One region of the Streptomyces solicamelliae genome, then DNA from elsewhere that is predicted to be linked to it. Evidence: riboswitches for the same ligand, from Rfam matches in the RefSeq annotation. Region 1 holds a riboswitch; the other holds the start of a gene.
What was found. A riboswitch is a leader RNA that binds a small molecule or an ion and turns the genes downstream of it on or off. The one in region 1 is predicted to bind ZMP and ZTP.

Region 1 (5,893 bases):
TGCGGCGGATCGCGCGCCGCGGCTGCCCCTCGTTCCTGGCCGTCCTGAAGCGCTTCGGCGAGGGCGACCCGGGCTGGCTGTCCTTCCCGATGCCCGGCTGGACGCTGGCCCTCGACATCCCCGCGAGCCTCAGCGGGCTCGGCACGTTCCTCGACGAGCTGGACGAGGTCGTGGCCGGCGCGGGCGGCCGGGTGTACCTCGCGAAGGACTCCCGCCTGCGCCCCGACCTCGTCGCCGCCATGTACCCCCGGCTCCCGGACTTCCGCGCGCTGCGCGCGGAGCTGGACCCGCGCGGGGTCTTTCGTTCCGACCTGTCCCGTCGGCTCGGCCTCTAGGAGTGTGACCGCCATGAAGGACGCCTTCGGCGCCCCCCAGTCCCTGCTCGTCCTCGGCGGCGCGTCCGAGATCGGACTGGCCACCGCCCGCCGGCTCGTCGCCCGCCGCACCCGCACCGTCTGGCTGGCCGGACGGTACTCCCCCGCCCTGACCGCGGCCGCGGACTCGCTGCGCGGCCTCGGGGCGGACGTGCACACCGTGCCGTTCGACGCGCTGGAAACCGAGTCGCACGAGGAACGGCTCGGGAAGCTGTTCGCCGAGGGCGACATCGACATGGTGCTGCTCGCCTTCGGCGTCCTCGGCGACCAGGCCCGCGACGAGGAGGACCCGGCCGCCGCGGTGCGCGTCGCGCAGACCAACTACACCGGCGCGGTCTCGGCGGGGCTGGTGTGCGCCCGGGCGCTCCAGGCGCAGGGGCACGGCTCGCTGGTGGTGCTGTCCTCGGTGGCGGGCGAGCGGGCCCGGCGGGCCAACTTCATCTACGGCTCGTCCAAGGCGGGCCTCGACGCCTTCGCGCAGGGCCTCGGGGACGCGCTGCACGGCACCGGGGTGCAGGTGATGGTCGTCCGCCCCGGGTTCGTCCGGACGAGGATGACCCGCGGCCTCGCGGAGGCCCCGCTGGCGACGACCCCGGAGGCGGTCGCCGAGGCGATCGAGCTGGGGCTGCGGCGGCGGGCCGAGACGGTGTGGGTGCCGGGGGCACTGCGCGTGGTGATGACGGCCCTGCGCCACCTGCCGCGGCCGCTGTTCCGGCGGCTGCCGGTGTGAGGGACGGGCCCAAGGGGCCCAGAGGGCCCTGCGGGACCCGTGTGGACCGTGCGAGCTCCTGTGGGTCCTGTGGGTCTGTGGGCCCTGTGGGTCGTCCGGGTCGTCCGGGCCCGCGTGCCTACGCCTGTGTCGGCGCCGGGGCGTCCACCGGTGACCCCTGGGCCGGGATCTCCGGGGTGTCGGCGCCGCCGAACGCGTACGTGCGGAGCTTGCGCCACACCGCGTCCGCGCCCTGCTCGTACAGCGCGAAGGACCGGCAGGTCCAGGCCGCCTCGAAGCCGGCCAGCTCCTCGTAGGCGCGGTCCATCGCCTCGTCCGCGATGCCGTGCGCGACGGTGACGTGCGGGTGGTACGGGAACTGCAGATCCCGCACCAGCGGCCCCGCCTCGTCCCGCAGCTGCTGCTGCAGCCGGGTGCACTCGGGCGCGCCCTCGGCCAGCGTGACGTACACGACGGGCGACAGCGGGCGGAACGTTCCGGTGCCCGCGAGCCGCATCGGGAACGGCAGGCCCGCGGCGGCCACCCGGGCGAGGTGCGCCTCGATCTCGGGCAGCCGCTCTACGGCCGCCTCGGTCGGCGGGACGAGGGTGACGTGCGTGGGGATGCCGTGCGCGGCGGGATCCCCGAAGCCCGCGCGCCGCTCCTGGAGCAGGCTGCCGTAGGGCTCCGGGACCGCGATCGAAACGCCGAGCGTTACGGTCCCCACGTCGTTCTCCTCCGTCGAGTAATGGTTCGGGCGGGTGGTGCAGCGCCAGTGTGCGGCCTGCACCACCCTCAAGGCCAGGGTCCTTGGACTCAGTGCTTGGCGGGCAGGAAGCCCACCCGCTCGTAGGTCTGCGCCAGGGTCTCCGCCGCGACCGCCCGCGCCTTCTCCGCTCCCTTGGCCAGGACCGAGTCCAGCGTCTCCGGGTCGTCCAGGTATTCCTGGGTCCGGGTCCGGAACGGAGTGACGAAGTCCACCATCACCTCGGCGAGGTCGGTCTTCAGCGCGCCGTACATCTTGCCCTCGTAGCTCTTCTCCAGGTCGGCGATGCCCGTCCCGGTGAGCGTGGACATGATGGAGAGCAGGTTGGAGACGCCCGGCTTGTTCTCCACGTCGAAGCGGATCACGGTGTCGGTGTCGGTGACGGCGCTCTTGACCTTCTTCGCGGTGACCTTCGGGTCGTCGAGCAGGTTGATCAGGCCCTTCGGCGTGGACGCCGACTTGCTCATCTTGATCGACGGGTCCTGGAGGTCGTAGATCTTCCCCGTCTCCTTGAGGATGTACGGCGACGGGATCGTGAACGTGTCCCCGAAGCGGCCGTTGAAGCGCTCCGCGAGGTCGCGGGTCAGCTCGATGTGCTGGCGCTGGTCCTCGCCGACCGGGACCTGGTCGGCCTGGTAGAGCAGGATGTCCGCGACCTGGAGGATCGGGTACGTGAACAGGCCGACGGTGGCCCGCTCCGCGCCCTGCTTGGCGGACTTGTCCTTGAACTGCGTCATCCGCGAGGCCTCGCCGAAGCCGGTGAGGCAGTTCATCACCCAGCCGAGCTGCGCGTGCTCGGGCACGTGGCTCTGGACGAAGAGGGTGCAGCGCTCCGGGTCGAGGCCGGCGGCGAGCAGCTGGGCCGCGGCGAGCCGGGTGTTGGCCCGCAGCTCCGCCGGGTCCTGCGGCACGGTGATCGCGTGCAGGTCGACGACCATGTAGAACGCGTCGTGGGTCTCCTGCAGGGCGACCCACTGACGGACCGCGCCGAGGTAGTTGCCGAGGTGGAACGAGCCTGCGGTGGGCTGGATTCCGGAGAGCACACGAGGTCGGGGAGAGGCCATGTTCATCATTCTCTCAGGTGCGGTAGGCGTTCTTGACAAGGCCGGGGCGGGCGCTCACGCGCCCGCCCCGGGACACCTCCGCCGTCAGACCGTCAGCCCCGGCGCCGGGTACGCGGCCATCAGCTCGGCGACCTCCGCGCGGATCGCCGCCAGCGCCTCCTCGTCGCCCTTCGCGGCCGCCGCGACACCGCGGTCGATCCACTCCGCGACCTGCGCCATGTGCTCGACGCCCAGGCCGCGCGAGGTCAGCGACGGGGTGCCGATGCGGACGCCGGAGGGGTCGAAGGGCTTGCGCGGGTCGTACGGGACCGTGTTGTAGTTCACGACGATGCCCGCCCGGTCCAGCGCCTTGGCGGCCACCTTGCCCGGGACCTCCTTGGGCGTGAGGTCCATCAGGATCAGGTGGTTGTCGGTGCCGCCGGAGACCAGGTCGAAGCCGCGGGCCAGCAGCGCCTCGGCGAGCGCCTTCGCGTTGGCGACGACGGACTCGGCGTAGGTCCGGAAGGAGGGCAGGGCGGCCTCCTTCAGGGCGACGGCGATCGCGGCGGTGGTCTGGTTGTGCGGGCCTCCCTGGAGACCCGGGAAGACTGCCTTGTCGACGGCCTTGGCGTGCTCCTCGCGGCACATCAGCATCGCCCCGCGCGGGCCGCGCAGCGTCTTGTGCGTGGTCGTGGAGATCACGTCCGCGTACGGCACCGGCGACGGGTGCGCGCCGCCCGCGATCAGGCCCGCGATGTGGGCGACGTCGGCGACGAGGACCGCGCCGGACTCCTGGGCGATCTCGCCGAAGGCGGCGAAGTCGATGGTGCGGGGCAGCGCCGTGCCGCCGCAGAAGATCACCTTGGGGCGTTCCTTCATCGCCAGCTCGCGGACCTGGTCGAAGTCGATCCGCCCGTCGTCCTGGCGCACGCCGTACTGCACGCCGCGGAACCACCTGCCGGTCGCGGACACGCCCCAGCCGTGGGTGAGATGGCCGCCCATCGGCAGGGCCATGCCCATCACCGTGTCGCCGGGCTCGGCGAAGGCCAGATAGACGGCCAGGTTGGCCGGCGAGCCGGAGTACGGCTGGACGTTGGCGTGGTCGACGCCGAACAGGCTCCGGGCGCGCTCGATCGCCAGGGTCTCGACCAGGTCGATGTTCTGCTGGCCCTCGTAGTAGCGGCGGCCCGGGTAGCCCTCGCTGTACTTGTTCTGCAGGACGGTGCCGGACGCCTCCAGGACCGCCTGGGAGACGTAGTTCTCGCTGGGGATCAGGCGCAGCGTGTCGGCCTGGAGCTGCTCCTCGGCGCGGACCAGCGCGGCCAGCTCGGGGTCGGTGGCGGCGAGGGCGGGGTGGCGGGGCTGCTCGGCGGTCATGGCGTGCCTCCGGGTTCGGCGGATCCCGGGGCGCGGCTCGTACGTAGGGCTGCGCCGCACGGGACGGTCGTAGGTCCCGTGATGCCCAGGCGGGCGGCATCTCGTGTGGTTGCCGCGCACGGCTCCCCCGGGGTCGCTTCCCCGTGCGCCAGTCGCCGTGCGTGTTTCCAGACTAGCGGGCGCGTTGTCACCGAGGTTTCCCCGTCCATCATCCGAGCGACGATAGAAACAGGGCTCACACCCGCCCCTGGCCGCAGAACGAACGGAGATCCCGTGTCGCGTACGCAAGACCTGATCGCTTCCGCGGAGACGCACAGCGCGCACAACTACCACCCGCTGCCCGTGGTCGTCGCCACCGGCGACGGCGCGTGGCTCACGGACGTCGAGGGGCGCCGCTACCTCGACATGCTGGCCGGCTACTCGGCGCTGAACTTCGGGCACGGCAACCGCCGGCTGCTCGACGCGGCGCGGGCGCAGCTGGAGCGGGTGACGCTCACGTCGCGGGCGTTCCACCACGACCGGTTCGCCGCCTTCTGCGAGCAGCTCGCGGAGCTGTGCGGCAAGGAGCTGGTGCTGCCGATGAACACCGGCGCGGAGGCCGTGGAGACGGCCGTGAAGACCGCCCGGAAGTGGGGGTACGAGGTGAAGGGCGTGCCGGACGGGCACGCGAAGATCGTGGTCGCGGCCAACAACTTCCACGGCCGGACGACGACGATCGTCAGCTTCTCGACGGACCACGAGGCCCGGGACCACTACGGCCCGTACACGCCGGGCTTCGAGATCGTCCCGTACGGCGATCTCACCGCCCTGGAGACGGCGGTCACCGAGAACACGGTGGCGGTGCTCCTGGAGCCGATCCAGGGCGAGGCCGGGGTGCTGGTGCCGCCGGCCGGTTATCTGCAGGGCGTGCGGGAGCTGACGCGGCGCAGGAACGTGCTGTTCATGGCCGACGAGATCCAGTCCGGCCTGGGCCGTACGGGCAGGACCTTCGCCTGTGAGCACGAGGGCGTCGTGCCGGACGTGTACATCCTCGGCAAGGCGCTGGGCGGCGGCGTGGTGCCGGTGTCGGCGGTGGTCGCCGACCGCGACGTGCTGGGGATCTTCAAGCCGGGCGAGCACGGCTCGACCTTCGGCGGGAACCCGCTGGCCTGCGCGGTGGCCCTGGAGGTGATCGCGATGCTGCGCACCGGCGAGTACCAGCAGCGCGCGACGGAGCTGGGCGAGCACCTGCACGCCGAGCTGAACCTGCTGGTCGGCGGCGCGGTGGAGGCGGTGCGGGGCCGCGGGCTGTGGGCGGGTGTGGACATCGCGCCGGCGCGCGGCACCGGCCGGGAGATCTCGGAGAAGCTGATGGAGCGCGGGGTCCTGGTGAAGGACACCCACGGCTCGACGATCCGGATCGCCCCACCGCTGGTGATCGGCAAGGAGGACCTGGACTGGGGCCTGGAACAGCTGCGCGCGGTCCTGTCGGACTGACGCAGCGGCGACGCCGTGCCCGGGGGCGCTGTGCGGCTCCGGGCACGGGGCGGCGTACCGCCACGGTCAGGGCGCGGCCCTCGCCTGGCCCGCCCCTCAGGAGCGCGGGCAGGCCGCGGTCTTCCGGTGCGGTGGCGCGGCGGGCGCC
Region 2 (5,893 bases), 2.6 Mb from region 1:
GCCCGCCTCCGCGCCGAAGCCGTTGACGATGTTGACCACGCCCGGCGGCAGCAGGTCCGCGACCAGGCTCATCCAGAAGTGGACCGAGGCGGGGGTCTGCTCGGCCGGCTTCAGGACCACCGCGTTGCCCGCCGCCAGAGCCGGGGCCAGCTTCCAGACCGCCATCAGGATCGGGAAGTTCCACGGGATGATCTGCGCGACCACGCCCAGCGGCTCGTGGAAGTGGTACGCCACCGTGTCGTCGTCGATCTCGCTGAGCGTGCCCTCCTGGGCGCGCAGCGCCCCCGCGAAGTACCGGAAGTGGTCGATGGCCAGCGGAATGTCGGCCGCCAGCGTCTCGCGCACCGGCTTGCCGTTCTCCCAGCTCTCCGCCACAGCCAGTTCCTGCAGGTTCGCCTCCATGCGGTCGGCGATGCGGAGCAGGACGTTCGCCCGCTCCGTCGGAGCCGTCCGGCCCCACCCCGGTGCGGCCGCGTGCGCCGCGTCCAGGGCGCGCTCGACGTCCTCGGCCGTGCCGCGGGCGATCTCGGTGAACGGCCTGCCGTCGACCGGGCTCGGGTTCTCGAAGTACTGCCCGCCGGCCGGAGCGACGTATTCGCCGCCGATCCAGTGGTCGTAGCGCGGCTGGTACGCCATGAGCGCGCCGTCGGTGCCGGGTGCGGCGAAACGGGTCATCTGCGGGGCCTCCCTCGGACCGCGCCGGCCGTCCCTGGCCGGCGCTCACCGCCGAGTCTGCGGACCCGGACGTTGCAACCCCGTTGCGCCCGCGGACAGTTCCGCGTCCAGGGCGCGCAGCCGCGCCAGTACCGGCGGCCGCTGCACCGCCGGGACCGCGTCCGCCAGCGCCCGCCACAGCTCGACGTCGTCCTCGCCCCACGCGCTGTACGCCCAGTCCGCGAGCAGCCCCGGGTCCGCCCGGTCCACCAGCGCCGCCCGCAGCCGGTCCGCGAGCCGCTCCCGCAGCCGTACGATCCCGGGCGCGCGCGAACCCGGCAGCAGAGGGCCCGCGTACGCGCCGAGCGCCGCCGACACCGCGCCCGAGGCGAGCCGCCGGTCCACCGCCGCGAAGTCGGCGTCCACCGGCGACGCCAGCCGGTAGGGGCGCGAGCGCAGCACCTCGGGGCCCAGCAGCGCGCGCAGCCGCGACAGTTCCGCGCGCAGCGTCACCGGGGTCACCGACTCGTCCTCGTACAGCTGCACCAGCAGTTCGTCGCCGCTCACGCCCTCCGGACGGTGGGCGAGGACGACGAGGATCTCGCTGTGCCGGCGGCTCAGCCGTACGCTGCGGCTGTCGATCCGCAGCAGTGCCTCGTCCCGGCCGAGCGCCGTCAGCCGCGGCCGGCCGCCGGGTGCGGGCGGCGCCTGCAGCGCGAGATGCGCCTCGGCCGCCCGCGCCACCGCCTGCACGAACGCGAGGCTGTGCGGGTGCGAGAGCCCGTCGCCGCCGGTGATGTCGACCGCGCCGAGCAGCCGGCCGGTGTGCGGGTCGTGGACCGGCGCCGCCGCGCACGTCCACGCCTGCACCCGCCGCCGGAAGTGCTCGGCCGCGCAGACCTGCACCGGGCGGTCCATCGCGATCGCCGTGCCCGGCGCGTTCGTGCCGGCCGCCGCCTCCGACCAGCGCGCGCCCGCCACGAAGTTCATCCCGCGGGCCTTGCGCAGCGTCCCCGGATGGCCCTCCACCCACAGCATCCGGCCCGCCGCGTCGCAGACCGCGAGCAGATGCTCGCCGTCCCGTGCGTACGCGCCCATCAGCTCCCGGACCACCGGCATCGCGGGCGCCAGCGGATGCTCCTCCCGGTACGCGGCGAGATCGTCGTCCGCCAGCTCCACGCAGGCCGCGCCGTCCGGGCTGACGCGGGCCCGCGCCGAGCGCCGCCAGGAGGCGGCGACCAGTTCGCGCACCGGCGGCCGGCTCAGCTCGCCGCCGGACGTGAAGACGTCATGGGCCCGCCGTACCGCACCGGTGTCGCGCGCTGCGGAGTCCGTCGTCCCGTCTGCGTTCAAGTCGGCCTCCCGCCGAGGTCGTCCGGTTCCTGCCCGTAGCCGCCGTGCCTGATGCCCTGTGCCTGATGCTCCACGCCCATAGCCCACGGCCCGAAGCTTCATGCCCGTAGCCTCATGGCCGAAGCCTCATGCGCGAGGCCCCGTGCGTGAAGCCACGCGCCCGAGCCCCGTGCGCGCCATCGTGGGTGCCGGAGCCGCCCGTCGACAAGCGTCCGCGCACGGGCCTGGCCGGTCCGCGTCTCCGGCCGTCACGTAGAGTGGGGCTCGGACCGTGACTGGCGCTTGGGTGGATCACCACCGGGGAGCGGCCCGACGGACCTCCGTCCGACTGCCGCGCGCCTGGGCGACTCCCATCAGCCCACGCCCAGGAGCAGCCCATGTCCACCAGCACCGCGACCCTCATGGACGGCACCGCCCTCGCCCGGCGCACCGTCGAGGAGACCGCCGCCCGCGCCGCCGAACTCACCCGCCGCACCGGCGTGACGCCCTGTCTGGCCACCGTCCTCGTCGGCGAGGACCCCGCCTCCGTCACGTACGTGAAGATGAAGCAGAACCGTTGCGCCAAGGCCGGAATCCGCTCGAAGCACGTCGAGCTGCCCGCGACCACCACCACCGAGGAGCTCGTCGCCGAGATCTCCGCGCTGTCCGCCGACCCCGAGGTGCACGGCATCCTGCTCCAGCACCCCGTCGGCCCGCACATCGACGAACGCGCCGCCTTCGAGGCCATCGCCCCCGAGAAGGACGTCGACGGCGTCACCATGGCCTCCTTCGCCGCCATGGGCTTCGGCCTGCCCGGCTTCGTCTCCTGCACCCCGGGCGGCATCATGCGGCTCCTCGACGCGTACGAGGTCGAACTCACCGGCAAGCACGCGGTCGTCGTCGGCCGCAGCGCCATCCTCGGCAAGCCGGCCGGACTGCTGCTCCTCGGCCGCGATGCCACCGTCACCTACTGCCACTCCCGCACTACCGACCTCGCGTCGATCGTCCGCGAGGCCGACATCCTCGTCGCAGCCGTCGGCAAGCCGCAGTTCATCAAGGGCGAGGACATCAAGCCGGGCGCCGTCGTCATCGACGCCGGCTACAACCCGGGCAACGTCGGCGACGTCGACTTCGCATCGGCCGCCGAGCGCGCCTCCCTCATCACGCCGGTGCCGGGCGGTGTCGGACCGATGACGATCGCGGTGCTGCTCGCCCAGACCGTCGAGGCGGCCGAGCGCCGGCTCGGTGTGAAGTAGCGCGTCGGACAAAGGGGCCGACGGCACGCCGATGGCCGGATCACGACGGTGCGGCGCGCCGACGGGACAGGTGTCCACAGCACGACACGCCTGTTCCTGGGGGTGTTTCGGGTGGATTCGTGCCCTCGATTGTCACGATTCCGTACGGCCCTGCCCGTAACCACCGACCCGGTATCGCAGGACGGCGGGCCACCGGTCACCCTTGTGCACATGGCTGAGCGACCCATTGCCCCCGGTCCGCACCGCCGCCTGATGCCCGGGCCGCTGGTGCTGATCGTGCTGGCCGCGCTCGTCGCCGCCGCCGTCGTGGCGGCCCGGGACACGCCGCGCACCGAGGACGTGCGCGGCGACGCCCGGCGCAGCGCCCCCGCGACGCCCGACGGGCAGAGCGGCGGGCACGGCGGCGACGAGCGCCCGGGCACCGCCACCTCGGACCCCTCCGCGGCCGGCGGCGACCCGTCGCGGCTGCCGTCCCGCCGTACCGCGCCGAAGCCCGGCGAACCGCGGGAGCGGCGCAAGACCCCCGCGAAGCCCACCTCGGCGGCGGCCCCCACGGTCGCCCGGGGCCACGTCACCCCGGCCCCCACCCCGCCCCGCAGGCGCGACCGACCGAACGGCGGCGAGCCCGTCCCGTACGAGCAGCTGGGCATCGGCGCGTGCTTCGACGTGAACCGCAACGACCCCGGCACCCCGATCCGCCGCCGCTGCGACGCGCCGCACGACGCCGAGGCCGTGGCCCGGCTCCGGCTCGTCGGCGTCTACCTGACCGACGACGCGATCCGGCGCCGGGCGGCGGACCTGTGCCGCGCACCCTTGCGCGCCAAGGCCGCCGCCCAGCCCGCGGGCACGTACTGGACGACCTACGTCCAGTACCCGTACCACTCCGGCTACCTGCTCGGCTCCGACACGATCGTCTGCAGCCTCGCCGCGCTCTCCGAATCGGGACGCAAGCTGAACGCCCCGCTGCAGTGACGCCTCAGTCCGCGGGCCGATCCGCGCCGGCCAGCGCCGAAGCCGGGTCGGCGGCCGGCGGACCGGCCGGGACCCACTGCCCGCCGGAGCGACGGAACGGCCACCAGCGGCCGTCCTCGGCCAGCCGGAGCTGTACGTCCGCGCCGACGACCGTCCAGCGGGCGTGCGCCGAGGCGCGCAGCGCCGGCCGGTCCGTGGGCTCCCACGCCCCGGCGAGCACCGCCTTCGCCCGCGCCAGGACCTCCGGGGACGGCGGACGGGACCCGTCGAGGACGGCCAGTGCCGCCGCCCCGCCGAGCCGCCACGCCTCGGCCGCCGCCGTCAGCCCCGTACGGCCGCGCCCGGTGCCGGCCGCGAGCCGGGCCGCGATCCACGGTGCCGGACCGGCCGCGGCCAGCCGTACCCCGTCCTGATCGACCGTCAAGGACGGCTCCCACGGCGCCCGTACGTGCTCCGGGGCCAGCGCCTCGGCCAGCAGCCGCCGCGCCCGGGCCGCCGCGTCCGCGGCCAGGAACTCCAGCGCGGCCGGGTCGAGACCCGGCGCCGGGTCCGTCTCGGTGTCCAGCGACTGTCCCGCCCCGGGGGTCTCGGGCTGCGGCGGGGGAGCGGGCAGCGGAGGCAGGATGCCCCCCGCCGCGTACGCCTCCGCCGCCAGGACGCCGGCCGGCCGCGCCGCCTCCCGTACGGGCTCGGCGCGCGCCACACTCCGCTCCTGCAGGTCGTCCAGAAGCCGCCGCTCGCCCCGGCCGCGCATCAGGAGCAGCACGAACGGGTCCTGGTCGAGCAGCCGCGCCACCTGATGGCACAGGGCTGCCGTGTGCGGACAGTGGTCCCACGCCCCGCAGGTGCACTCCGGCTCCAGATCGCCGATGCCCGGCAGCAGTTCGAGCCCGAGCCCCGCCGCGTCCTCCACCAGATGCGGCGGCATCTCGCGGTCGAGCAGCGCCGCGATGTGCCCGGCACTGTCCGCGGCCATGTCCAGGAACCGGTCCCACTCCTCGTCGCCCAGCTCCCGCAGGAGCACGTCGCTGCGGTGCGCCGTGCCGTCCCGGTCCCGAACGACCGCCGTGATGCGGCCCGGCCGGACCGACACCGCGCCGACCGCGCCCTCGCGGGCGGCCCGCCGGCCCAGCTTCACCTGCTGGCCGTCGAGCGCCGTGTCCTCCAGCGCCTGCAGCCAGGCGCGGCCCCACCAGGTCTGCGCGAAGCCCCGGCCGTGAGCGGGCGGCAGCGCGGCGAAGGTGCGCTCCTCGGCGCCGGGGGCGCCGGGACGGTCCTGGCGCGTGGTGTCGTCGTCGGTCTCGTGGGCGTCCAGCGTGTCGTCCCCGTCCCCGTCTTCGTCCTCGTGGGAGTACGTGTCCGCGTCGCCGTACTCGTTCTCGTGGTCGTCCTGGTACTCGTGTCCGTAGCCGTGCTGGCGTCCGTACTCGTGCTGGTGTTCGTACTCGTGCTCGTGATCGCGTCCGCTCATCGTGCGCCGCCCCCTCGCAGCTCCACCAGCTCCGTCAGTTCCGCGTCGGTCAGCTCGGTGAGCGCCGCCTCGCCGGAGCCCAGGACGGAGTCCGCCAACTCCCGCTTGCGCAGCAGCATCTCGGCGATCCGGTCCTCGACCGTGCCCTCCGCGATCAGCCGGTGCACCTGCACCGGCTGGGTCTGGCCGATCCGGTAGGCCCGGTCGG

Region 2: it holds a riboswitch for ZMP and ZTP, as region 1 does, so the genes downstream of both, ABZO31_RS32180 (bifunctional 5,10-methylenetetrahydrofolate dehydrogenase/5,10-methenyltetrahydrofolate cyclohydrolase) here and glyA (serine hydroxymethyltransferase) in region 1, are expected to answer to the same signal.

Annotation. Positions count from the first base shown of each region.
Region 1 is NZ_CP160404.1:4,352,211-4,358,103, reverse strand. Features, by position in the region: gene ABZO31_RS20405 (FAD-binding protein) at 1-335, shown strand, start outside; gene ABZO31_RS20400 (decaprenylphospho-beta-D-erythro-pentofuranosid-2-ulose 2-reductase) at 349-1,104, shown strand; gene ABZO31_RS20395 (2'-5' RNA ligase family protein) at 1,223-1,810, opposite strand; gene trpS (tryptophan--tRNA ligase) at 1,900-2,913, opposite strand; gene glyA (serine hydroxymethyltransferase) at 2,998-4,269, opposite strand; ZMP/ZTP riboswitch at 4,346-4,435, opposite strand; gene rocD (ornithine--oxo-acid transaminase) at 4,543-5,745, shown strand.
Region 2 is NZ_CP160404.1:6,987,783-6,993,675, forward strand. Features, by position in the region: gene ABZO31_RS32170 (aldehyde dehydrogenase family protein) at 1-675, opposite strand, end outside; gene ABZO31_RS32175 (GAF domain-containing protein) at 721-2,007, opposite strand; ZMP/ZTP riboswitch at 2,269-2,359, shown strand; gene ABZO31_RS32180 (bifunctional 5,10-methylenetetrahydrofolate dehydrogenase/5,10-methenyltetrahydrofolate cyclohydrolase) at 2,385-3,242, shown strand; gene ABZO31_RS32185 (hypothetical protein) at 3,453-4,214, shown strand; gene ABZO31_RS32190 (SWF or SNF family helicase) at 4,219-5,685, opposite strand; gene ABZO31_RS32195 (SNF2-related protein) at 5,682-5,893, opposite strand, start outside.